3 regions of the Paenarthrobacter sp. NPDC090520 genome follow, and region 1 is predicted to be linked to each of the others. Evidence: riboswitches for the same ligand, from Rfam matches in the RefSeq annotation. Region 1 holds a riboswitch; each other region holds the start of a gene.
What was found. A riboswitch is a leader RNA that binds a small molecule or an ion and turns the genes downstream of it on or off. The one in region 1 is predicted to bind cyclic di-AMP.
Positions count from the first base shown of each region.

Region 2: another riboswitch for cyclic di-AMP. It lies ahead of ACIQTZ_RS08540 (C40 family peptidase); the one in region 1 lies ahead of ACIQTZ_RS20885 (hypothetical protein).
Region 3: another riboswitch for cyclic di-AMP. It lies ahead of ACIQTZ_RS05715 (NlpC/P60 family protein); the one in region 1 lies ahead of ACIQTZ_RS20885 (hypothetical protein).

Region 1 is NZ_JBIVXM010000023.1:57,972-65,706, forward strand. It holds gene ptsP (phosphoenolpyruvate--protein phosphotransferase) at 1-399, shown strand, start outside; gene ACIQTZ_RS20845 (HPr family phosphocarrier protein) at 431-709, shown strand; gene ACIQTZ_RS20850 (NADPH-dependent oxidoreductase) at 830-1,663, shown strand; gene ACIQTZ_RS20855 (helix-turn-helix domain-containing protein) at 1,688-2,107, shown strand; gene ACIQTZ_RS20860 (hypothetical protein) at 2,200-2,451, shown strand; gene ACIQTZ_RS20865 (maleylpyruvate isomerase family mycothiol-dependent enzyme) at 2,519-3,163, shown strand; gene ACIQTZ_RS20870 (DUF6480 family protein) at 4,191-4,433, shown strand; gene ACIQTZ_RS20875 (ATP-dependent DNA ligase) at 4,512-5,573, opposite strand; gene ACIQTZ_RS20880 (hypothetical protein) at 5,620-5,853, shown strand; cyclic di-AMP (ydaO/yuaA leader) riboswitch at 5,983-6,132, shown strand; gene ACIQTZ_RS20885 (hypothetical protein) at 6,136-7,629, shown strand; gene ACIQTZ_RS20890 (hypothetical protein) at 7,626-7,735, shown strand, end outside.
Region 2 is NZ_JBIVXM010000005.1:153,308-161,042, forward strand. It holds gene ACIQTZ_RS08530 (metal-dependent transcriptional regulator) at 1-36, shown strand, start outside; cyclic di-AMP (ydaO/yuaA leader) riboswitch at 266-506, shown strand; gene ACIQTZ_RS08535 (M23 family metallopeptidase) at 511-1,341, shown strand; cyclic di-AMP (ydaO/yuaA leader) riboswitch at 1,488-1,646, shown strand; gene ACIQTZ_RS08540 (C40 family peptidase) at 1,651-2,397, shown strand; gene ACIQTZ_RS08545 (NlpC/P60 family protein) at 2,496-3,260, shown strand; gene ACIQTZ_RS08550 (HNH endonuclease) at 3,503-4,003, shown strand; gene ACIQTZ_RS08555 (NTP transferase domain-containing protein) at 4,046-4,924, shown strand; gene ACIQTZ_RS08560 (molybdopterin molybdotransferase MoeA) at 4,921-6,279, shown strand; gene ACIQTZ_RS08565 (FdhF/YdeP family oxidoreductase) at 6,335-7,735, shown strand, end outside.
Region 3 is NZ_JBIVXM010000003.1:199,813-207,547, forward strand. It holds gene ACIQTZ_RS05700 (PEP/pyruvate-binding domain-containing protein) at 1-1,754, opposite strand, end outside; gene ACIQTZ_RS05705 (universal stress protein) at 1,889-2,926, opposite strand; gene ACIQTZ_RS05710 (FAD-binding protein) at 3,339-4,040, shown strand; gene ACIQTZ_RS05715 (NlpC/P60 family protein) at 4,207-4,989, opposite strand; cyclic di-AMP (ydaO/yuaA leader) riboswitch at 4,993-5,184, opposite strand; gene ACIQTZ_RS05720 (copper resistance protein CopC) at 5,335-5,967, opposite strand; gene ACIQTZ_RS05725 (NCS2 family permease) at 6,081-7,523, shown strand; gene hutG (formimidoylglutamase) at 7,597-7,735, shown strand, end outside.

The sequences.
Region 1 (7,735 bases):
ACCAACGACCTCACCCAGTACGCCATGGCCGCCGACCGGCAGCTCGGACCCCTTGCCGAGCTGAACACACCCTGGCAGCCGGCCGTCCTGCGGCTCGTGCAACTGACTGTGGAAGGCTCCGCCCTTGAGGCGTCCGGCCGGGAGGGCACCGGCAAACCCGTGGGTGTCTGTGGCGAGGCAGCCGCTGACCCGGCCCTCGCCGTCGTGCTTGCCGGGTTGGGTGTCACCACACTGTCCATGACCGCGCGGTCCCTGGCCGCCGTCGGAACCGTACTCAAGACGGTCACGCTGGAACAGGCGCAGGAACTCGCGCGCCTGGCTCTCTCCGCACCCAGCGCAACCGAGGCCCGCGATTGGGTCCGCGCCAAGCTCCCCGTGCTCGAAGAGCTCGGCCTGTAAGTTCCGCAAATCCAACCGCAAGGAGAAACCCATGCCCGAACGCACTGCCACCATTGCCAGCAAGTCCGGACTGCACGCCCGCCCTGCGGCGCTCTTCGCCGAGGCCGCCGGTGAACAGTCGGTGGATGTCACCATCGCCATGCAGGGCGAGCCGGCGGATGAAGCGCTCGACGCCGCCAGCATCCTCTCGCTCATGACGCTCGGAGCCGCGAAGGGGGACGTTGTTGTGCTGCGGGCCGAGGGCGAAGGAGCGGATGAGGCGCTGGACGCCCTGGTGAAACTGCTGGAGACGGATTTGGACGCGGAGTAGGTTTCGCCGAACCGCCCGTTGGCGCCATACAGGTTCACGCGGGTTCTTCCTTCGTCATCGAGGAAGGTTCTGCCTGCTGTGCTGGTTTGCCCTGGTAAACCCACAGCATTGGAGAACCGCATGACCTCACTGGCGCACGCCCCCGCCGATCCTACCGACTTGGTCGCAGCCCGCTACGGAGGGAACCTTCCCGGACTGCTCGGGCCCGTAAACCAAACGCTTGAGCTCCTTTACAACCACCGTTCAGTCAGGCAATTCGAACCCACGCCGCTGGACGAGGCGACCCTCACGTCTCTCATCGCTGCCGGGCAATCAGCTGCTACCTCGTCCAACCTGCAGACGTGGAGCGTCGTCGAAGTCAGCGATCCGGGGCACAAGGATGCCGTAGCAGCGTTGGCCGGAGACCAGGACTTCATCCGAGAGGCGCCGGTCTTCCTGGTCTTCGTGGCTGACTGGTCGCGGAACCGGCTCATCGCTGAACACCGGGGCGAACCCACCGAAGGCGTGGAGTTCATCGACAGCACCTTGGTCTCCGTGGTCGATGCCGCGCTTGCTGCCCAGAACACGGTTATTGCTGCCGAATCATTGGGGCTCGGGACCGTTTACGTCGGCGCTGTGCGGAACCACGTTGAAGAACTGTCTGAGCTGCTCGAACTGCCTGACGGCGCGTTCCCGGTAGTGGGACTGGCGATCGGCCGGCCGCGTCCTGATGCTGCGGGCAGCATCAAGCCCCGGCTTCCGCAAAGCGTGGTTCGGCACCGTGAGCGCTACGCAGTTCCCGGCACCGAGGCGTTGGCGGAGTACGATGCCACGCTCCAAGCCTATTACCAGGCCGAGGGCGAGCCCCGGGGGTGGATCGACGCCGTAGTGCAGCGGGTACGAAGCCGGCTGAGCCTTCACGGCCGCGACCGGATCCGAGGTGTGCTCGAGCGCCGCGGGCTGCCGTCGCGATAGGCCTACCCGCGTTAGGCTTCTGCCATGGCATTGATAGCTCCCCGCGTCACGGCCGGCCTGCCCGCCGACGACGCCCGGAACCTGGCACGATCACTCCAGGACAGCAACGACATCACGGTGTTCGTCGACGGCACCGTCCACCGCCTGCCGGACCAGGCGAGGGACGCCGTCGTAGACCTTCTGGCCCGGCTGGGCCGCGGCGAAGCGGTGACCGTCAGCAGCGTGGAAGAAATGCTGACCACGTCGCAGGCCGCCGAACTCGCGGGCATTTCGCACACCTATCTCCGCAACATGACCGACCGCGGCGAAATTCCTGTGGAATACCGGGGAACCCACCGCCGGATCCGGCAGGCGTCGATCATCGCGTGGCTGGAGTCCCAGAAGCGGAAACAAGAAGAATCCGCGGCTGGAGACGGCACGGGGGCCGACGCCGACGCCAGTTGAAATGCGTCCGGCAGATGTCGGAGTGATAAGGATCAAGCAACGATCCAAGCCAACGGGCCAGCACCCGCAAACACCGGGGTTACGCTTGTTTGGTGGGCAATTTCAAAGGGTGGCATATCGTGGCCGGGATGGCCGCAATGGCACTTGCCGCACCCTTGGGATCCGCTATGGGATTGAACTTCGTGGCCACCTTCATGTTCGCCTGCGTCGTATTCGTGGCGGTGGCCATGTGGACCGAATCACGGATTGCCCGACGCCGGGAGGCAGCGAACGCCGGCAGCGCACCTGACGCTTCGCGCCCCGCGGGAGACCCCGCCGAATCGGACGACGCCACGCGCGACTGACCCTCGGCGGCCAAGGCAAGGCGTCCAAACCGGGGAAAAAGCCGGCGCTTACTGTTTGAATAGCCATATGGCTTCGAGGTCCCGCTCCGTGGTTTGGCCGGTGGTACATGAGGAACGACGCGCCCTCATCAGGGATCTGGAGCCATTGCACGGTTCGCTCTGGAACGCTGAATCCCTATGTCCCGGCTGGAGCGTCCATGATGTGCTGGCCCACTTGATCGACTCCGCCAAGACCACTCGCCTGGGATTTGCCCGCCGGATGATGGCCGCACGCTTCGACTTCGACCAGGACAATGCCGTAGGAGTAGAGCGGGAACGGGCGTCCGATCCACGCCATACCCTGAAGTCCTTTCATGCCGTTGCCGCCAGGACTTCCGGACCTCCAGCCTCCTTGGCCACCCGGTTGGTGGAAGCGTTCGTGCATGGCGAGGACATCCGCCGCCCGCTGGCGATCAGCCACAGTTATCCTGCCGAGCACGTGGCCACAGCGTTGCACTACCAACTGAAGACCACCACCAAGATGGGAGGCGGCAAGGAGCTCGGAGCAGGATGGCGCCTCGTTGCCACGGATACCCGCTACGCGCGCGGCGAAGGTCCGGAAGTGCAGGGTCCGGCCATCTCACTGCTCCTCGCCGTCTCCGGGCGCGCCATTGCGGGCAATGAACTGACAGGCCCGGGCGCGGACGTTTTCCTGGAGCGGGCGCGAAGGTAAGGCGCTGCGACCTAGCCTGGACGGGCGGCAAGGATTCCAGGAACTCGAGTGGTTGATTCGAGCCATCCGGCGAGGTTCCGGTCCAACATTCGAGCCAGCTTCAGGCAAGCCTCGTGGGCCTGCTGCACGGTGAGCCGATGCTGCTGACCGGGGAGCGGAAAGCCAGCCACAAATGGCTCATGGTGGGCGGCCCTGTTTCGTGCGGCATGGACGATCGTGACGACTCCCAATGTCCAGGTCCTTGTGAATTTCACGCCGTCGGCCGAAGCCACGGATCTTCCACCTCGAAATGCCCTGTTGAGGCAGCTATTCCAAAGAAGCTCATGCGAAGCCCGAAATCGCTGTGGTTCCCGCCCCACATATCCCCCTGGTTCCAAGAGTCCCTTCCAGAACCCGAACATCAAGCCTGCTATGAGGTGGCCGGAAGTGCGCCGCCCCTGCGGCAATTTCGACCAGGCCTCGGCCAACTTGTTCCGGCTCGGGCCATCCAGCCCAATATCTGCCGTGTACCAGAAGCCCCCGTAGGCAAGCTCCAGTTGCTTGGCCATAGCGTTCCTCACGGCCACTTCCACGATTGCGATGTCGGCCAAAAGGGCTGCCGAAACGTCACGATCCCAAATATAGAGCTGTCTCGCCAGCGAGTGATCGTAAGAGGCAGCGGCCATGTACGTTGCCATGCGGACTGGGGTGATGGCCTCGTCGAGGGCGCGGCTGTGGGCGCCGTTGGACCAAGTTTGGGCATTGGTCAGTACTCGGCGCTCCTTGCTAGACTGCAGATGAAGTCCCCGGACCCGCCTCTCTGGACATGAGCCATGATGCGGCCGGGGTTTTTTGTACGCCCATTCCAGGTAAGCGGCCGAAACAGAACTCTGCAAAACCATCTTTTCCACAGGCCTCTCACTGAACGGGAAAGACTTTGAGCGCGAGGAACGGCGTGCCGCCGGGGCTGCCCTTGTTGGGCACCGGTCCCGAGGCTAGGCTGGCAGGGCAATGCAAATAATAAGGTTACTGAGGAAGAGGTTTGGCCATGACGAGCTATGACCCCGAAGACGACCCCCAAACGTTCGGCGTCTCCGGCGCCGCTGAACCGGACAGCATCCACGAGGATCCGGATATGCGGCAGGACGAAGACCAAGACCCCGCAGCATCGTCGAATCCGGATCCGGAAGACGGCAACATCACCGGACTGGAGCCGGGCGGCGGAGTACCTCCGGGAGAAACGCCTCCCGGCGAAGGCAGCATGAGCGGCGACCAAGGCCACCAGGAGTAACCGCTCCCACATCAGTCGCCAGGCATCTGTTCCGTTTGTTGGGAAACGGCGAGACAGCGGCTTGGCGGCGATGGGGCGCTATTTCAGCCGCAGGATCTCGCCCAGATCGTAGTCTGCGGGTTCTTCCAGCTGCGAGTAGGTGCAGCCGTCAGGAGTCCGGTCCGGCCGCCACCGACGGAATTGGGTGGTGTGCCTGAAACGGTCGCCCTCCATATAGTCGTACGCCACCTCGATCACGAGTTCGGGGCGAAGCGGAACAAAGGAGAAGTCCTTCCCGGCACTCCACCGGCTTTGGCCACCGGGCATCCTGGATCCCCCGGCGGACTCCTGGTTGGCCCATTCGCCCCACGGATGCTCGGCGAACTCCACCTGGTACGGCTCCAACTCCGCCACCAGGGCTTCCCGCTTGGCCATGGGGAACGACGCCACGACGCCCACATGGTGCAGGCGGCCCGAGTCGTCATAGAGCCCCAGCAACATGGACCCCACAACCTTCGCCGTCTTGTGCCAGCGGAATCCTGCCACCACGCAGTCTGCCGTCCGTTCATGCTTCGTCTTGAACATCACCCGCTTGTTCGGCTGGTAGGTGCCGTCGAGGGGTTTGGACAGCACGCCGTCGAGCCCTGCTCCCTCAAGTTGCACGAACCATTCCTTGGCACGATCAAGGTCGGTGACCGCGGGCGTGACGTACACGGGCGGTTCGGCGTCGGCGAGCGCCTCTTCCAGTGCGGCCCTGCGCTCGGCGAAGGGCTGTCCCGTCAGGTCGTCATCCCCCAGGGCGAGCAGGTCGAACGCTACCAACGAGGACGGCGTCTTCTCTGCGAGCATCCGGACGCGGCTGTCGGCGGGGTGGATGCGCTGCTGCAGGCCCTCGAAGTCCAGACGGTTGCCGGAAATGAGGATAATCTCACCGTCGATCACGCACTTCTCCGGAAGGTTCTTCTGGAGCGCGTCCACGAGTTCGGGGAAGTAGCGGGTCATGGGCTTCTCGTTGCGGCTGCCGAGGACGATCTCGTCCCCATCCTTGAAAACGATGGTCCGGAAGCCGTCCCACTTGGGTTCGTAGTGCCCCACATCGGGGATGGTGGGCACGGACTTGGCGAGCATGGGCGAAACGGGCGGCATCACAGGCAGGTCCATAGATCATGTCTACCGGCCAGTACATGCTCAAAGCTAGTGTTGATCCATGGATTTATTGGCCGTGTTGGCTGCCGTTCTCAGCGGACCCGCTCTCGTTGCGCTCCTTTGGATCTGGACGCGGCGCAGGGACACTAAGCGCCCGGTGAAACGCGCGGCCCTGGCAGGCGTCCTGGGCATCGTGGACGAGATCTACCGCCCCGAAACCCACCAGGCGCACCAGGTACAAAAGGTCCAGCATGAATTGCCGTCTCCGGCTCCAGCGCCGAAGGGTAGGCGATAAGGCCACCTCGAAACCTTGGACGTTCCGTCCGTTACATTAATGTGACTTTACTTCCCTGCTCCTGTACGGTCGAAGGGCGACCCTGATCTCCGCTGGGCCGCTTCCGGGCTGACGCCGAGCTCTGCCGCATCCCGGAATCCGCCAGATCCGCGGCAGAGACGGGGGACCCAGAGTTCCCGGGCCTGAATTCCGCAGGCCCTTGGGGTGAAGCCGCCACGTGCGGCCGGACGGCCTCGTCCGAACCCGACAGCTAACCTCGCAGGCGTTGAGAGGCAATCACCCATGTCCCCAACCATGGATCAGCCGCGCCGTGCCCAGGAGGCCATCGAGCGCACCAAGCCATCCGGACGCCGTCGGGCCCAACCCAGCGGACAGTCCCCCACCAGCGCTGAAAGCACGACGGCGGCACCCGCCGCTGTTGTCAATCCAACCGCGCCTGCGCCCACCGCGCCCATGACGCGCGCGGAGCGCCGCGCGGCCGAGCGCGAGGCAGCCGCCCAGGCTGTCATTGCGCCGGAAGCTTCGGTTTCGGACGATGCTGCGGCTCCTGCCTCAGTCCAGGAACCAAGCACGATCGCGGACGATGCTCCGCGGATCGCGTCGACCACGCCCGGGCCGCCGACGTCTGCGATCCCCGTGGTAAAGCCGGCCGAGCCTGCCTCCGACAAGGAAGCTGCTCCTGCGACGGCCGCCATTCCGACGGCGCAGGCTGCGCCCGCGACTGCCGCCATCCCCGTCGTGCAGCCCGCCGAGCCCACTTCTGAGACCGCTCCCGCGACTGCTGCCATCCCCGTGGTGAAGCCGGCCGAGCCCACCCCTGAGCCCGAACCCGCGACGGCCGCCATTCCGACCGTAGCCGCGCCGGTGCTCCGCAATTCCAATGCCCAGCCTGAGGCCAGCGCCCAGCCGAAGACGCCTGCACAGATTGCCGCCGCCGCAACCGCTGCCGCAGGCCTGGCAAGCCGGCAGGCTACCGCGGCCAAGGCAGCTGATGGTTCACAGCCACGCCGGGCAACCACTTTTCCCGGCACCGCCACGTCAGCCGGCGCGGCCTCGTCGGCCGGCGCGGGCAAGTCGGTTACGGCAAGCAAGTCGGCCTTCGGTTCATTCGGGGCATCGTCCTTCAACCGGGAACCGCATGCCGTCCTGACCAAGGCCGCTTCGGTGAAGACCATGGGCCAGCGCATGGCCGTCGTGGCTGGAGCACTTGGCTTGGTCCTGACGGTGGGTACGGTCAGCCAGGCCCTGGATCTTCCGCTCTTCGGCCAGGACAACCAATCCCAGGAAGCCAGCGGCTCCTCCACGGACGGCGACGGACGGGCAACGGGCACGGCGTCACCCGGCCCCACGCCGTCGTACACCACAGCTTCGTCCACGTCGGCCGCCAAGACCGAAGCCGGGCAGCCCTCAGCCGACCCCGCACCGCCGGCAGCAGAGGCACCCGCTGCCGCGCCGGCGTCGTCCGCGGCTGCTCCCCAGGTTTCGCTGGCAGCCCCGCAGTGGGTACCGTCCACGGCTCCATCGGCTGTTGTCCCGGTGCCCGGCGTAACCTCCCCGGTCCCGAGCCAGCCCGCTCCGCCGTCGGACACCATCACGGCACCGACGCCGACCCCCACCACGACTCCGACGGTCACTCCGACGCCGACGCCCACCCCCACCGAGACGTCGAAGCCGAGGCCGAGCAACAGCCCAAAAGCAAGCAGCGCCCCTGAAACGACTGCACCGACCGTGAGTGTGGACGGTTTGCTGGACCTTGCAAAGGAGGCGCTGAAATGAGCACGCGCATGCCTCGGACCACCACGCACATCGGCTGGCACGGCCGCTATTGCAGCAGCAGCCGGACGGCTGCCTTCCGTCGCCGGATGGGCCGCTGGAGCTGCCA
Region 2 (7,735 bases), on a different contig from region 1:
GAAGTTGCAGCCCACGTCTTCGTGGCGGTTGGCTGAGCGTAGGACTTCCGAGGCACCTCTCCCGAAAAGGATGGGTGCCTCACTTGTGTCCCGGCCGGAGTGTCTGATCTCACTACCAGAGTCGGGTAGAACGGCGTGACCTGCAGTTTCCGCCGAAAGGTGCTAAAGGCCCACCCCGGAAAGCGGCGCCGTGGAAGATAACGAATTTATTACCGAAGGCTTTAATCCCCTATAGTTATCTACTAGCGCCGATACCAAAGCGTTACCTGATCTGGAGCCGAGCTCTGCCAGCAGATCAGGGGTGTTATCCACTACTGGCAGAGGCGGGGGAACCACCATCGGCTGCCTGAAGAAGCAGCCTTGGGGTGAAGTCCGCAGCAGCAGTGCCTACTTACGCAATTTCCTCCGGGATACCTGTGTGCCGTACGCGCTGCGTGCGGGCCGGGTCTTTGCACTCTCTGATCCGAATCCGACAGCTAACTTCGCAGGCTTTCTAGAGAGGAACAGAGTTTGACATCGCAGAACGTCAGGGGCCGCCGACGCGCGTCCGGCCCCGCTGCTGAGCTGCGGCCAGCCCGCGTCGTAACGGAGATCCGGCCGCGCGACACCCAGCGTCAGGTGCGCCGCCGTAAGAGCCCGTTGCGCCAGGTTGCCGATTTCGCCGCAGCCAGTGGCGTAGGGCAGAAAGCCGGGGTGGCCCTGGCCGCCACAGGCCTCGCCCTCACTGTCGGTCTGCCGGCCACAAGCCCCGTCATGGCCACCTCCGAGTCGGGCCAAACAGAAGCTGCCCTTGCCGTATCCGGCGGCAGCCAGCCTGAGGTTTCCGCGGAAGCATCGGCAAAAATCGACTTCAGCCGTGCGGCGGTGGCCACCAAGGCCGATCCCGACGGCAAGCTAAAGCAGCTGCTCAGCGCCCAGTCCGTTGGCAGCATCCAGGCCAGTTCCTCCAAGGGCACCCTTGGAAGTCCGCTGGACACGCTGACAACCGCTTCTCCGTTCGGATACCGCGTCAGCCCGCTGACCGGTGGCACCGGCGACTTCCACCGCGGCCAGGACTTCGTTGCCCAGTGCGGCACCCAGGTCCACGCTGCCGCCGCCGGGAAGGTCACGTTTGCCGGGTGGCACGAGTACGGCGGAGGCAACCGCGTTGTGGTGGATCACGGCAATGGCCTTGAGACCACGTACAACCACCTGTCGTCCTTCAACGTCAAGGTTGGCCAGACTGTCAGCCGCGGTGACGTTGTAGCCCTGAGCGGCACCACGGGCGCCTCCACGGGCTGCCACCTGCACTTCGAGGTGCAGGTCAACGGCGAAGTTGTTGACCCCATGGGCTGGCTCTAAGCAAAGTCGATGGTCGTCTCTCGCATTCGCGACACACCCCGTGACCTGAATGTGACATTCGCTTTCAACTGTTGTACCGTCTAAAGCGCATCGGCTTTTTAGGGGGCCGATGCACTTGAGTGGATTGCCTAGCTCTGCCACCACTCAGGATCCGTTCGCAAAATTCGTCTGGCAGGGGCGGGGGAACCACTTTTGGTCTTCGAGAGAAGGCCTTGGGGTTAAGTCACAAAGCTTCTCGAAGCGCGTGGCCGGATGACTCCCATCCGAATCCGACAGCTCACCTCGCAGGCATTGGGAGAGGCTACCTACGTGTCATCACGCACTACCCCTGCGCGCCACCGCGCCGAGACGGTTCACCCGTTGAACACTCTTTCGAAGGCTGTTTCAGCGAATGCCGGAACCGTTGGCCGCCAGGCCGCAGTTCTCGCCGCAGCCTCCGGCCTCGTCCTCAGCGTCGGCCTCCCGGCCCAGGCAGCGGACACCGATGTTTCCAAGGCCGAGACGAGCACGCAGCAGCTCCTCACCACCGAGGTTGTCACTGCAGAGCCCACGGCCACTGTTTCCTTCGACAGCCCCGTCGTGGCCACCAAGGAAGCCCCGAAGGTCCAGCGCGCGTCGCAGACCACCCAGCGCTCCCAGACAGCTGGTAACCAGACCACTGGCAGCCAGGCCGCCGGCTCGCTCACCGCACAGTTTTCCGACGCCAAGGAAACGGCCTCCAGCGCCGCAGCTTCCGGCCTCGCCGCGATCGCCTACACGGGCATCGGCCACCCCTACGTTTGGGGCGGCACCACTCCCAACGGCTGGGACTGCTCCGGCTTCACCCAGTGGGTCTACGCCCAGGCCGGCATCAGCATTCCCCGCGTCAACGCCTGGACTGCCATGAAGGCCACCAGCACGCCGCAGCCGGGTGACCTGGTCATGCAGAACGGCGGCGCACACGTAGGCATCTACGTCGGCAACGGCATGATGATCAGCGCTCTCAACCCGAGCCAGGGAACCTTGCTCCACTCGGTGGCTTCCACCGGCACGTCTTCATTCTTCACCCTCCGCTAAAACCCCGTTCGGGGTACGCCAGCATGCCCCCCAAGTGCTGGCTTGCCCGCAAACCGCGCGTGCCCCAACCGCGTGCGGAAACGAAAAGAGATTAAAAAATGACCAGTGCACACAAGGTTGCACGGCACCGAGCTGAGGCCCCCAAGACCAGCTCCCTTGCCGTGATCGCGAAGGCTGTCAGCAACAACGCCGGTGGCGTCGGCCGCCAGGCAGTCGTTATCGCTGCCGCTTCAGGACTGGTCTTGACCAGTGGCGTTGCTGCGAACGCCGCCGATACCAACGTCCAGCGTGAATCCACGGCCACCACAGCCCTTGATGTCCAGGCAGTCACGCAGTCCACCATCGCTGCCGACTCCACCGTGGCCATCTCCTACGAGAGCCCGGTTGTGACCACGGTGGAAGCTCCGGCTCCCGTCGTCGAGAAGCCCGCAGCGAAAGCCGCATCCGGCTCCACGGCTACCGGCGCGACCGCCACATTGGCAGTGGACAACTCAGCAACGGCGGCCGCCAAGGCTCCTGCAGCTTCCAGTGGCCTCGGGGCAGCCATCGCCGCCGCAGCCTATGCCCAGCTGGGAGTGACCCAGGACTGCACCATGTTGGTCACCAATTCGCTGGCGGCCGTGGGTATCAACTTCCACGATTGGCCGGCGGGCTACCTCTCCTTGGGCCGCACCGTCAGCGCCGCCGAAGCCCAGCCGGGCGACCTCGCGTACTACGCCAACGGTGGTTACGGTGGAATGGCACACATCGCCGTCTACGTCGGTAACGGCATGGCAGTACACGGTGGATGGAACGGGTCCACCACTGCACTCTTCAGTGTGAACGTCGGCTCCGGCCCGGTCTTCATCCGTGTGAACGGCTGATACAGATTCTTTGAACACCCCGCAGGAATACCTGCGGGGTGTTCCGCTTTAAGCCCCTCGCGGAGGGCCATGCATGGTGTCCCGCACATGAACATTCGCCGACACTGCACGGGAACAGGCCCGAAAATTCGTTGATACGGCATATAAGTGCTTACCCTTATGGTGTCGATCCACAGCCCGTACATGCAGAGGGCAGCCGGCCCTCGTGCCCCTGACGGGTGCGGCCGTGAAGAGGTACGTGCATGCGCACACTCGTTCTGAATGCTGGATATGAACCGCTGGCGGTAGTCACCTTCCGCCGGGCGCTGGTCCTTGTGCTGACTGGAAAAGCTAGCGTAGTGGCCGAAGGCGGCGAACCTGTCGTCGGGCCACAGGAGATTCTGGGACGTCCGTCCGTGATTCTCCTCAACCGCTACATCCGTCCCCGGTACAACAGGATCACCGCTGTGAGCCGCCGCGGGGTGCTCCGCCGCGACGGCCACCGCTGCGCCTATTGCGGCAAGACAGCGCACACCATAGACCATGTCCACCCCAAATCCAGGGGTGGCGCGGATTCCTGGGAAAACCTGGTTGCGGCGTGCTTGAAATGCAATAACGCCAAGAGCAACCAGACGCTCGCCGAGATGGGCTGGAAGCTTCGCTTCACGCCCGGCGTGCCCACGGGAACCATGTGGCAGATCAAAGAACTCGAGAAACCTGCGCCGGACTGGGACCCGTTCCTCTTGCCGGAATCCGCCGCCTGATCGATTTCTGTTGTGCTCCGGCCGTACGGGTAATCTGGGCGGATGGAGTTCAACGCCGTGATCCTGGCGGGTGGCAGGGCCACCCGCCTCGGTGGCGTGCCCAAGCCGGGATTAAGGTACGACGGCGCGAGCCTCCTTTCGCATGCCCTGGACTCCGTCCGGGGTGCTTCGCGGATTGTGGTGGTGGGGCCGCGCCAGGACGGCCTTCCGGACGGGGTACTGTCCGCGCGCGAGGAGCCCGCCTACGCAGGACCGGCGGCGGCCATTGCCGCGGGACTTGCCGTTCTTGGGTCCACTGATCCGGCACCGTGGACCTTGGTGCTGGCCTGCGATATGCCGCATGCCTCACGGGGAGTGGCTGCCATCCTTGAGGAAGTCGCGGGGCACCATGGCACCGAGGGAGCCATGGCAGTGTCTTCCGATGGCAGGCAACAGCCCCTCCTCGGCATCTACAGCACACAGGCCCTGGAACGCGAAGTCGCTGCAGCCCGGTCGTTAACGAACGCATCTGTCTTCAAGCTGCTTGCTAGGCTGAACGTGCTGGCTGTTGCCGTTCCCGATGGCTCCACGGACGACGTGGATACGTGGGAGGACGCAGCGGCCCTGGGCATTGACAACGACTTGGAGGCGGACGTGAAAAGCCAGGACGAGACACTCGAGGAATGGTGCCGCACACTGCTGCAGGCGTTTGAGCTTGAGGGCGTAGACGTGGACGTCAACGAAATCCTTGCAGTCGCCGGCGTGGCCGCGCACTCCGTGGTGCGTCCCGCGGCGCCTTTGACCACATTCATCGCGGGGTACGCGGCTGGAATGGCACGCGGCATCGGCCAGGCCAACGACGACGCCGCCATGGCCGCCGCCCTCGACCTTGCCCGCCAAGTAGCCAAGCAGTATGCGGAGCCCGGGGCCGAAACCGAATGACGGAGGCCCCCGAACAGGGCCACCATGCAGCGCATACCTGGCACGAAGCCAGGCAGCGTGCGTTCGACGTCGCCACTCCCATCCCCGCAAGCCCGGTTCCGCTGCGCGCGGCGTTGGGGCGGACCCTCGCCCAGGACGTACTTGCCCTGCAGGACATGCCGCACTACGCGTCGTCGGCCATGGATGGGTGGGCCGTCAACGGCAGCGGTCCGTGGATCCTCAGCGAACCCGGCCAGCGGCTGGCACCACACCAGGCCAGCCCGATCGTCACCGGCGGGCTGATTCCACCCGGTGCCAAAGCGGTTCTTCGCAGCGAAAGCGGCATCATCGCCACGGACGACGACGGCCTGCCGGTTTTGGCGCTCGGCGGCACCGCGAAGCCGGGGGAGCCGCGCAACGGTCAACACATCCGCAAGGCGGCAGAGGAAGCCGCTGAGGGCGAGGTCCTCCTGAAGAAGGCAACGGTGCTGAACCCTGCGCACCTGGCCGTCGCGGCCCTGGCCGGCCTGGACGAACTCCCTGTCCTGGGCAAACCCTTGGTGAGGTTCCTCCTGACCGGGTCCGAGGTGGTTGAACAGGGCGTCCCTGCTCCTGGACAGGTCAGGGATACCTTCGGGCCGCAGCTGGGTTCGGTGGTGGAGCTCCTTGGCGGGATCGACGGCGGCTTGGTCCGTGTGGGCGATAACTACGGGGAGTGGCTTGCGGCGCTGCAGGACGCGGAGCCGGGCACCCTGGAAGCGAACACGACGGAACTGGACGCTGGCGCAGAGCCGCCGGCCGACGTCGTTATTACTACTGGCGGGACCGGACGCTCGGGAACCGACCATTTCCGTAAGGCCGTAGCGGAGCTGGGCGGGACGTTGCTGATTGACGGGATCGCCATGCGTCCCGGACACCCGGCGGTACTTGCTGAGCTGCCTGACGGACGCTTTGTGCTGGGGCTGCCGGGGAACCCCCTCGCAGCCATGATGGCCCTTTTTACCGTGGGCGGACCGCTGCTGGCAGCCCTGGGCCACGGACGCCTCGGCGACGTGGGCGAAGTACCGTGCGGTTCCATGATCGATGCCGATCCGGGCCGCACTCGATTGATGCCGTTCAAGCTGGTTTACGGGCTGGCTTCGCCGTCCCGGCATGCCGGACCCGGAATGATGCGCGGGTTGGCAGGAGCGGACGGTGTCCTGGTGGTGCCTCCCCACGGGGTCCAGATGGGCGAACCGGTACCGGCTTTCCCGTTGCCGTGGGGAAAGCCTCTGCCCGCTCCCCAAGCTGCCGAGGACAAACCGCGCAAGGCCCCCGTCCGCACCGCAAAGAAGCCACCGGCGGGACCGGTGGACTGGAGCGCGCTGGACGCCTGACGCTGTCCGTGGACGCAGGTGGCGGCTTTGCCGCCGGACTTGTAATGATGGACACATGAACAGGCATGCCCCAGAACAGGACATCAACGAAGATGACCTGCAGATCCACCCGCCCAAACGAGCCGCTGCCGGCCTGAAGGCCGTGAGCGTCGCCCTCGAACGGGGCTATTCCCAGGCTGGTGTGGCCCGTACGGTCCGGTCCATGCTCCGGGTCAACCAGCACGATGGTTTCGACTGCCCGGGCTGCGCCTGGCCGGAGTCCATCACGGGCCGCCGAAGCCCTGCGGAGTTCTGCGAGAACGGCGCCAAGGCCATCGCCGAGGAAAGCACCACCCGCACGGTGGGCGGTGGATTCTGGGCCAAGCACTCCATTGCCGACCTCGAAGACAAGACCGAGTACTGGCTGGGCAGCCAGGGCCGCATTGCTGAACCAGTGGTGATCAGGCCGGGTGACACCCACTATTCGCCCATCAGCTGGACCGACGCGTTTGCCTTGATCGGCGAGCACATCAACGCCTCCACTCCGGATCGTTGCGTGTTCTACACCTCGGGCCGCACGGCCAACGAAACAGCGTTCATGTACCAGCTGTTCGCGAGGAGCCTGGGCACCAACAACCTGCCGGACTGTTCCAACATGTGCCATGAATCTTCAGGCAGCGCGCTCAATCCGACCATCGGCATCGGCAAGGGCACGGTGTCCTTGGAGGACCTCCACCAGGCCGAGCTGGTCCTGGTGGTGGGACAGAACCCGGGCACCAACCATCCCCGCATGTTGTCCGCCTTGAGTGACTGCAAGCGCAACGGAGGCAAGGTTGTTGCCGTCAACCCGCTTCCCGAAGCGGGCCTGCTGAACTTCAAGGATCCCCAGTCCTTGAACGGCGTCATTGGCGGCGGCACCACCATCGCGGACGAGTTCCTGCAGATCAAGGTGGGCGGCGACCTCGCCCTGTTCCAGGCCTTGGGCCACTTGCTCCTGGAAGAGGAGAAACGCAATCCCGGCACGGTGGTGGACAAGTCCTTCATCGGTAAGCAGACGGAGGGCTTCGAGAACTACGCCAGGGCCCGCTCCGTGCTGGACTGGGAAGAGACGGAGCGGGCCACCGGCCTGTCCCGCGAGGAGATCATCAAGGTTGCGGGCATGATGGCTGCCTCCAAGGGCACCATTATTTGCTGGGCACTGGGACTGACCCAGCAGCCGCACTCGGTGGACACCCTCAAGGAGATCATCAACCTGCTCCTGCTGCAGGGGAACTTCGGCAAGCCCGGCGCCGGTGCCTGCCCCGTGCGCGGCCACTCCAACGTGCAGGGCGACCGCACCATGGGCATTTGGGAAAAGCCCAAGGAACCGTTCCTGGAGGCTTTGGACAAGGAATTCGGTTTCCGGATGCCCCGGGACCACGGCTACGACTCGGTGGAAACCCAGCACGCACTGGAAAAGGGCGAAGTTGACGTGTTC
Region 3 (7,735 bases), on a different contig from region 1:
GCAAAGCCCACGGCGGGAAGCGGCAAGACCTGTGGCACGGTGGCGAAGATTCTTTGCCCCAGGATCTCCTCGACGCGCTGCAGCCGTTGGCGGCTAGTTGCCGCTTCCGGTGCTGCCAACGATTCCTGGAGATCCTGGTCAAGCCTGTCCACGCGCCGCATTGCCGCCGCCGGCCGGAACAGCGCCCGGAAAATGGTCTCGGGCACCCGGTACGCGGCGGCAACGGGTCCCACGTGCCGGATGAGCTTGAACGGCGTCTTGTTGGTGACAGCGAAACGGGGATCATCGCCGAGTCCACGGATCAGGGCAGCCGAGCGGGCTTCCATGATGTCGAAGACCCTGGGCACGATCAGCCGCCCTACCCTGCTGCGGAGCACGGACGTGACATCAAAGAAGATCCGCTGCCCTGCTTCGTAATACGGCGACGGCCCGGAACGCGGATGAGTCACGGCGAAGCGTGCTTTGCCCGCCACGCAGGAGGCGATGAGGCGGATCCCGGCCAATCCCATGGGTGTCAACGGACGGGTGAGTCCCTGGGCCAGGCTGAAATTGAGGAAGGCGTGTTCTCCGGGAATGTCCGGCTTCCGCGTGGTTTGCGGATACAGGGTGGTGATGGGCCGTGCCTGGGTGAGCCAGAGCTTTCCCTCCTGGTCGATGGCCCACTCGGTGTCCTGCGGAGCGTCGTAGTGCTCTTCGACCCGCTGGCCGAGCGCCGCCAACTCCTTGACCTGTACATCGCTGAGGCAGGGCTCCGGAGGTACCTCGGAGACGCCCTGTTCCACCCGTTCCGTGCCGCCGCCGGCCACGGAGCGGATTTCCACGTGCCTGTCACCGAGGGCGCGTTTCAGGATGCGGCCGCCCTGCATGTCCACCACGTATTGGTCCGGGTTCACAGCCCCGGACACCACAGCCTCACCGAGTCCGGGACTGGCATCAATCACGGCTTCCCGACGGCGGCCGGTCACCGGATTCGCGGTAAACATCACCCCGGCGGTGACTGACTGGACCATTTCCTGGACCACCACGGCCAAGGACACCGTGGAATGGTCGATGCCGTGGGTGGACCGGTAACTGACGGCCCTGTCCGTCCAGAGGGAAGCCCAGCATTTACTGACGGCGTCCAGGACGGAATCCACGCCCACGACGTTCAGGAACGTGTCCTGCTGGCCAGCGAAGCTTGCGAAGGCGAGATCCTCCGCAGTTGCCGAGGACCGGACAGCGACCGGAACGTCGGTTCCCAAGGCCACATACGCGGCCTGTACCTCCTTGGCGACTTCCGGCGGGATCCCTGCCTCGAGGACCAAGGACCGGGCACGGGCCGCAAGGGAGTTGAGGCGGGCAGGGTCCGGGCCGGTTGGGGAGCCGTCGCGCACCGGCGTCGCGCCCGTCGGGGCACCGCCCGAAGCGGCAGGTTCCGGGCCAGTCGGGGAGCCGTCGCGCACCGGCCTCGCCCCCGTCGGGGCACCGCCCGAAGCGGCAGGGTCCGGGCCGGTCGGGGAGCCGTCGCGCACCGGCGTCGCGCCCGTCGGGGCACCGCCCGAAGCGGCAGGTTCCGGGCCACCCGTGGCGTGGGCGCCCGTCGGGTCCGGGCCGGAAGCGGCGGCCTCCATGGCATCGAAGACCCCCTCCATTCCGGCGGACGCCAGCGAACGGCGGTAGGCCGCCGTCGTCAGGCAGAAGCCCGGAGGCACCGGCAGCCCGGCCGCCGACAGTTCACCGAGGTTGGCGGCCTTACCGCCAACATCCGCCAGCATGCCTGCCCGGATCTCCTCCAGCGGCAGGATGAACGCGGAGCCGCCAGCATCCTGCGGCGGCTCTTGTGCCTTTGCCCGCGGTTTCTTTTCCCGTGCGCCGGGATCCTGGCCGTCCATCGACCGGCGCCGTTACCTTATGCAGCCCCGAGCATGGGACCGAAGTTGGCCCGGTCGGCAAGCCGCGGGTCCTCCCGGTCCGGGACCACCAGCACAGGACCCTTGGCGTGGTGAAGGACGCCGTCGGACGTAGATCCAAGGAGCATCCCGGCAAAACCGCCGCGGCCCCGGGTACCCAGCACCACAAGCTCAACGCCCCTGCTTGCTTCCACCAGGACATCCACGGGTGAGCCGTCGGTCAGTTCGGTTTCCACGGTCAGTTTGGGGAAGTGGCTGCGCAGCCAGGCGACGCCTGCGTCCAGTTGCACCTTGATGTCCGCGAACAGGGCATCCCTGTCCAGCGGCGCGGGAACCCAGGCGAGGGAGCCGCTGTATTGCGGGACGGCACAAATGACCCGGAGCTTGGCTCCCATCCGTTCTGCCTGCTCGGCAGCTTCCAAAACTGCGATGCGGGCCTGCTCGGAACCATCGACTCCTACCACTACGACGTTCTCCACCGTGCGCGGACCGGCCTTGGCGTGCTCGGCCTTGATGTGGCGGTCCTCGGTGTTCTCCCCGAGGCGATCGGCGCAGTACAACGGCACCGTAACCGTGGGGCATTTTGCGTGGGCCGGGAGCGCGCTGCTCACCGAACCCAGCAGCCGCCCAACGAAACCTCCCCGGCCCCGGCTTCCGAAGACCAGCAATGCGGCCTCGGTTGAAAGGTCCAGCAACACCCCGGCGGCATCTCCATTCTCCACGGAGGCATCCACGTCCAGGTCATAGCCGGCCACCTTGTCCATGGCCTGTTTGACGATTGCTTCCGCACCCTCGCGGATGACGGAATCGTCCACGGTGGCGTAACCGCCGTCCAGGCCGGAGGCCGCGAAAATCGGCACTGAATAGGCCGTGACGATATGCAGGGGAAGTTGGCGGCGTTCAGCCTCGCGGGCCGCCCACACCAAAGCGCATTGACCGTGTTCCGAGCCGTCTACTCCGACGACGATTCCACCGGGTGCAACGGCTTCTCCGTCGCCGCTCCGGGGTTCTTCAACGTGACTGCCGTGCTGGTCCATGGGGCCCGCCTCTCCACCTGCTGCTTTTGTTCCGGTCATTCTGCCAGAGGTTTCACCCGCAAGGTGACACGCCCGGCCTGGTGCGAATATCCGGGGAAGGAGAAGTTCAGGGCATCCCCTTCCACTGCCCACTATTCTCGGTTGCCAAGGCCGAATCAAGGCGACTTTTCGCCCGCCGCATAACGGTCCGGGCTCGGTTTCAGGTGTGGTTGCCGGACTCTGGATGAACAAGTAAAAACACGCTGCCATTGAGGCTATCCACGGCCCCAAAAGTTCTGTAGTGTTCGAGTCACCGAATGGCCGGCAAGCGTGTTCCAGGACACACCCGGCCATTTGTTTGCGGACGCTGGGGGAGCTTGGACGCGAAACAACGCGATGCCTTCGGGCACACACGTCAAGGAGGAACCAAGCAGTGTCACTCACGCCTGATTCCGGCACAGAGCGCACCACCACCGTGGTGATTGGAGCCGGGCTTTCCGGCCTGGCCGTGGCCAGCGAGCTCAGCCGCTACGGCGTTGGCTCAATTGTGGTGGACGGGTTTGGATCCCTGTCCACATCCGGTCCCTCCGTCCACACGGGAATGCTGCAGCGCTGCGATGCTGCCGACCCCGCGGCCATGCTGGAACGCAACCAGATCCTCCGGCACTTGCGGAACTACGCAGCCAGCCATCAGCTCGACGTGCGGAGCACCACCAAGGCGGTGCGCCTGGACTTCCTGGGAGCCAGCCAGGGCCTGCAACTCGGCGAGCGGAGCGTGGCGGACCTTTCGACTCCCGGCATTGGCGTCCCCGGCCTGGCAACGGCGGGCCTCGCCCCGTTCGAGCCGGCACCTCGACAGTGGGCCGTACACACGGCCAGCGGCATCCTCCTGGCGGACCACATCGTTGTGACGCGTTGCGCCCAAAGCCAGTTGCGCCGGATGTTGGCCGAACTGGGCATCGCGATCGGGCAGAACCTCGTGGCAGCCATGCGGGCAGTGGGGATGCACCTGGTGGGAGTCGGCGAACTCATCACCCCCACGCCCAAAGAGGTGCTGCGGCAAGCGAAGGCCGTGGGCCAGGCGATCTCGTCCAGGGTGGCGCTCCCGGCCGGACCCGGCATCGCAATCGCCTGAAACCGGCACGGCCAGCGCCGCGGCTGCCAGACCAAACCGGCATGCCCGCTACGAGCAGCGACGTGCCGGGACCTTGAGTCCCCAGCTAGCCCTTAACAACAAAAGGCCGGCACCCGGAGAGCAATCTCTCCCAGGTGCCGGCCTTGGTGGTGTTTAAGCGTGAAGCTTAGGCGCCAGCGCGTACGTACGTGATGGGGCCGGTTGCGGTCAGCCAGCTGATCGGGTGGATGCCGGTCTGGTTGCCGTTGATGCCGCCACTGATGGCCTGGCCGTTGCCGATGTAGATAGCAACGTGGCCGGACTGGACAATCATGTCGCCGGGCTGGGGATCGCTGACTACCTTGCCGTAGTTCAGGAACTGCATCGGAGCGAGGTCACCCACGGGGATGCCTGCCGAGCCGAGTGCGCGCTCCACCATGGCGGTGCAGTCCTGCATGATGCCGATCTGGGCGTAAGCCGAAGCAACCATGGCTGCGTTGACACTCCCGGCAGGTGCTGCTGCTGCAGGAGCCGCGGCGGCGGGAGCAGCCGCGGTAGCTGCAACGGTAGCCTTGGCCGTGGTGGCAGCCGCAGTGGTTGCCTTCTTGGCCGGAGCCGCAGCCACGGGGGCCGGCTTCTCGATCACGGGAGCTGCCACGGAGGAAACCGCGGGGCGCTCGAAGTTGATGGTGGCAGTTGCAGCTGCGGTGACCACCTTGTTGGGGGTCTCCGCAACGGTTTCGGCAACCGTCGCCGGGCTGGAGTCACGCTGGACCGGGGCCTGTGCGGGGGTCTCGGCAGCGTGGGCGGCAATGGAGCCGGTCAGGACAAGGCCGGAAGCCGCAGCAATAACGGCTGCCTGGCGGCCAGCGCCCGAAGCGTTGCTGGCAACGGCCTTGGAGATGGAGATGAACGGATTGGGACGTGCGATGTCCGCCTTACGACGGCCGCGAAGAATGCGTGAAGACATGAAAAGGCCTCTCCCGATGCCTGCGAGGTTAGCTGTCGGATTCGGATGGGAGTCACCCGGTCACTATCCCCCGCTGTTAAGCGGAAGCTTCGTGACTTCACCCCAAGGCGCGCTCAATGGCGGCCTAAAATGGGTTCCCCGTCTCTGCCGTAGGTTTGTCTGCGAACGGATTCCGGACTGCGGCAGAGCTAGGCAATCAGGCCGGAAGTGCCCCAAATAGGGATCGGGCACAGGTACTACCGTAACGGATGATCACGCCAAAGTCACATTTGAGTAACGAGGAGTTGGCTTTGCGCGTGTCGCGGTAACCCTTTCGAGATTTTCGCAGGTATGTAGAAAACCGCGTCATTCCGCGGAATTATCGCCCTCGGCCTCGTTGGAAGCGGCCAACTTCCTGCGGGCTGTAACAGCCAGGAAAACCACCAGGCCGACTGCCACCACGGCGAGGCCCACAATGCTCCACGGGAAGGGCTGGGAGGCGGCCGGAGCCGACTCGCCGGAGCCGGTCCCCGGAGCTGCCGTTCCTGCGCTCGGAACCACCGCTCCCGATGCCGAAGCGGACGGCGAGGCGCCCGCGGAGCCGTCTGCCGCCGTCGTGCTTCCCGTGGTGGCCGTGAACTTGAAGGTGCCCTCAATGGGGTGCGAATCGGAGCTGACCACGCGCCACACCACCGTGTACTCGCCGGCCGGCGCTCCCGGGCGCAACTTTTGGACTGCCTGGTTGTCGATGATTTCGACGGCGCCGTCAGCCCAGTTTTCGCCGCCCGCGGTGACCGTCACCCCGGAACCGATGGCCAGCGGACGGTTGTTGAAGGTGATGGAGACCGACGCCGGGACTGCCGCCACGGTGGCTCCGTTGGCCGGAGTGGTGGACTCGGCGACGTCGTGCGCGGACGCGGGGGCGGCACCAAAAAGTACCGCCGAGGCGAAGGCAAGGGCGGCAACGACGGCGGCCAGAAGCGGGCGGATGGTACGCATGGGGCGGTTTCTCCTAATGTTGGCTTCCTTACAGACTAGGCGAATCGTCCGGGCGCCCCGTAGCCGCGGGCATAGGATTTGAGAGCACACTCACCCGATCCCCGGAGACCTTCATGCTTAAACAAGGTTCTGCCATAGACCGCTACTTCAAGATTTCCGAACGTGGTTCCACGTACTCACGGGAAATCCGTGGCGGGTTCGCGACCTTCTTTGCCATGAGCTACATCGTGGTCCTGAACCCCCTGATCCTCTCCGGAGCCGACTCCAGCGGAGCGTCCCTGGGCTTCACGGCAGTTGCAGCCACCACCGCGTTCGTTGCGGGCATCCTGACCATCCTCATGGGAGCCTGGGCCAAGCACCCGTTCGCCGTGGCCACGGGCCTGGGAGTGAACGCCTTCGTTGCCGTCACCGTCGCTTCACACCCGGGGCTGACGTGGCCGGACATGATGGGCCTCGTGGTCTTGTCCGGCCTCACCATGTTGATCCTGGTCCTCACGGGCTTCCGCACCGCTGTATTCAAAGCTGTCCCGGAAGCCCTCAAGACCGCGATCGTGGTGGGCATCGGCCTGTTCATTGCCCTGATCGGCCTGGTCAACGCCGGTTTCGTCCGGCGCATCCCCGACGCTGCCGGAACCACGGTTCCCCTGGGACTCGGCGTGGACGGCAAGCTCATGGGCTGGCCAACACTGGTGTTCGCCGTCGGCCTGATCCTGACCATCGCCTTGGTGGTCCGCAAGGTCCGCGGCGCGATCCTGATCGGCATCGTCGTATCCACCGCGTTGGCGGCGATCCTGGAATTCACCCTGCACATCGGCCCGAGCTTCGACGGCAAGAACGTCAACCCGCGCGGCTGGTCCCTCGTGGCACCGACGCTCTCGGAATGGGGCGCTCCGGACCTTTCGCTGATCGGCAAAGCCAACCCCTTCGGCGCTTTTGAACATCTAGGCTTCATCGCCGCAGCCCTGCTGGCCTTCGTGATCCTGCTCAGTATCTTCTTCGACGCCATGGGCACCATGGTGGGCCTGGCCAACGAGGCGGGAACCGTGGACAAGCATGGCAACATCCCCAACGTGGACCGCGTGCTCCAAGTGGACGCCCTCGGCGCGATTGTTGGGGGCGGCGCGTCCGTCTCGTCCAACCAGATCTTCGTGGAGTCCGGAGCCGGCATCGGCGAAGGTGCGCGGACCGGCCTGGCGTCCATCGTGACCGGTGTGCTGTTCCTGGTGGCCATGTTCTTCACGCCGCTCATCAACCTGGTTCCGTTCGAAGCCGTCGCCCCCGCGCTGGTGGTGGTGGGCTTCATGATGGTGTCCCAGGTGGGCAAGATCGACTGGCAGGACTGGGGCGTGGGCATCCCGGCGTTCTTGACCATCGCCCTCATGCCGTTCACGTACTCGATCGCCAACGGCCTCGGGGCGGGCTTCATCTCCTACGTCCTCATCCGCACCTTCCAGGGCCGCGCCCGCGAAGTGCACCCGCTCATGTGGGCCGTTGCAGCGGCGTTCCTGCTGTTCTTCGGCATCGGAACAGTGGAGGAACTGCTGGGCGTGAAGTAGGCATTCCGGTATTTCAGACACTCCGGACGCGGAACTGCTGGCTTTGGCAGTCCGGGTCCGGTGTGCTTTAAGCATGGAAACCAGCGCCTTCACCGTAGACACCACTCCCAAGCCGTGGACCGGACGCTTCGACGGCGACGGCGACGAACACCGCCGGTGGTGGCAGGCCGTGGCTCCCCATGCTCCGGAGGCCGCCGCAGCCGCCTCGCGTC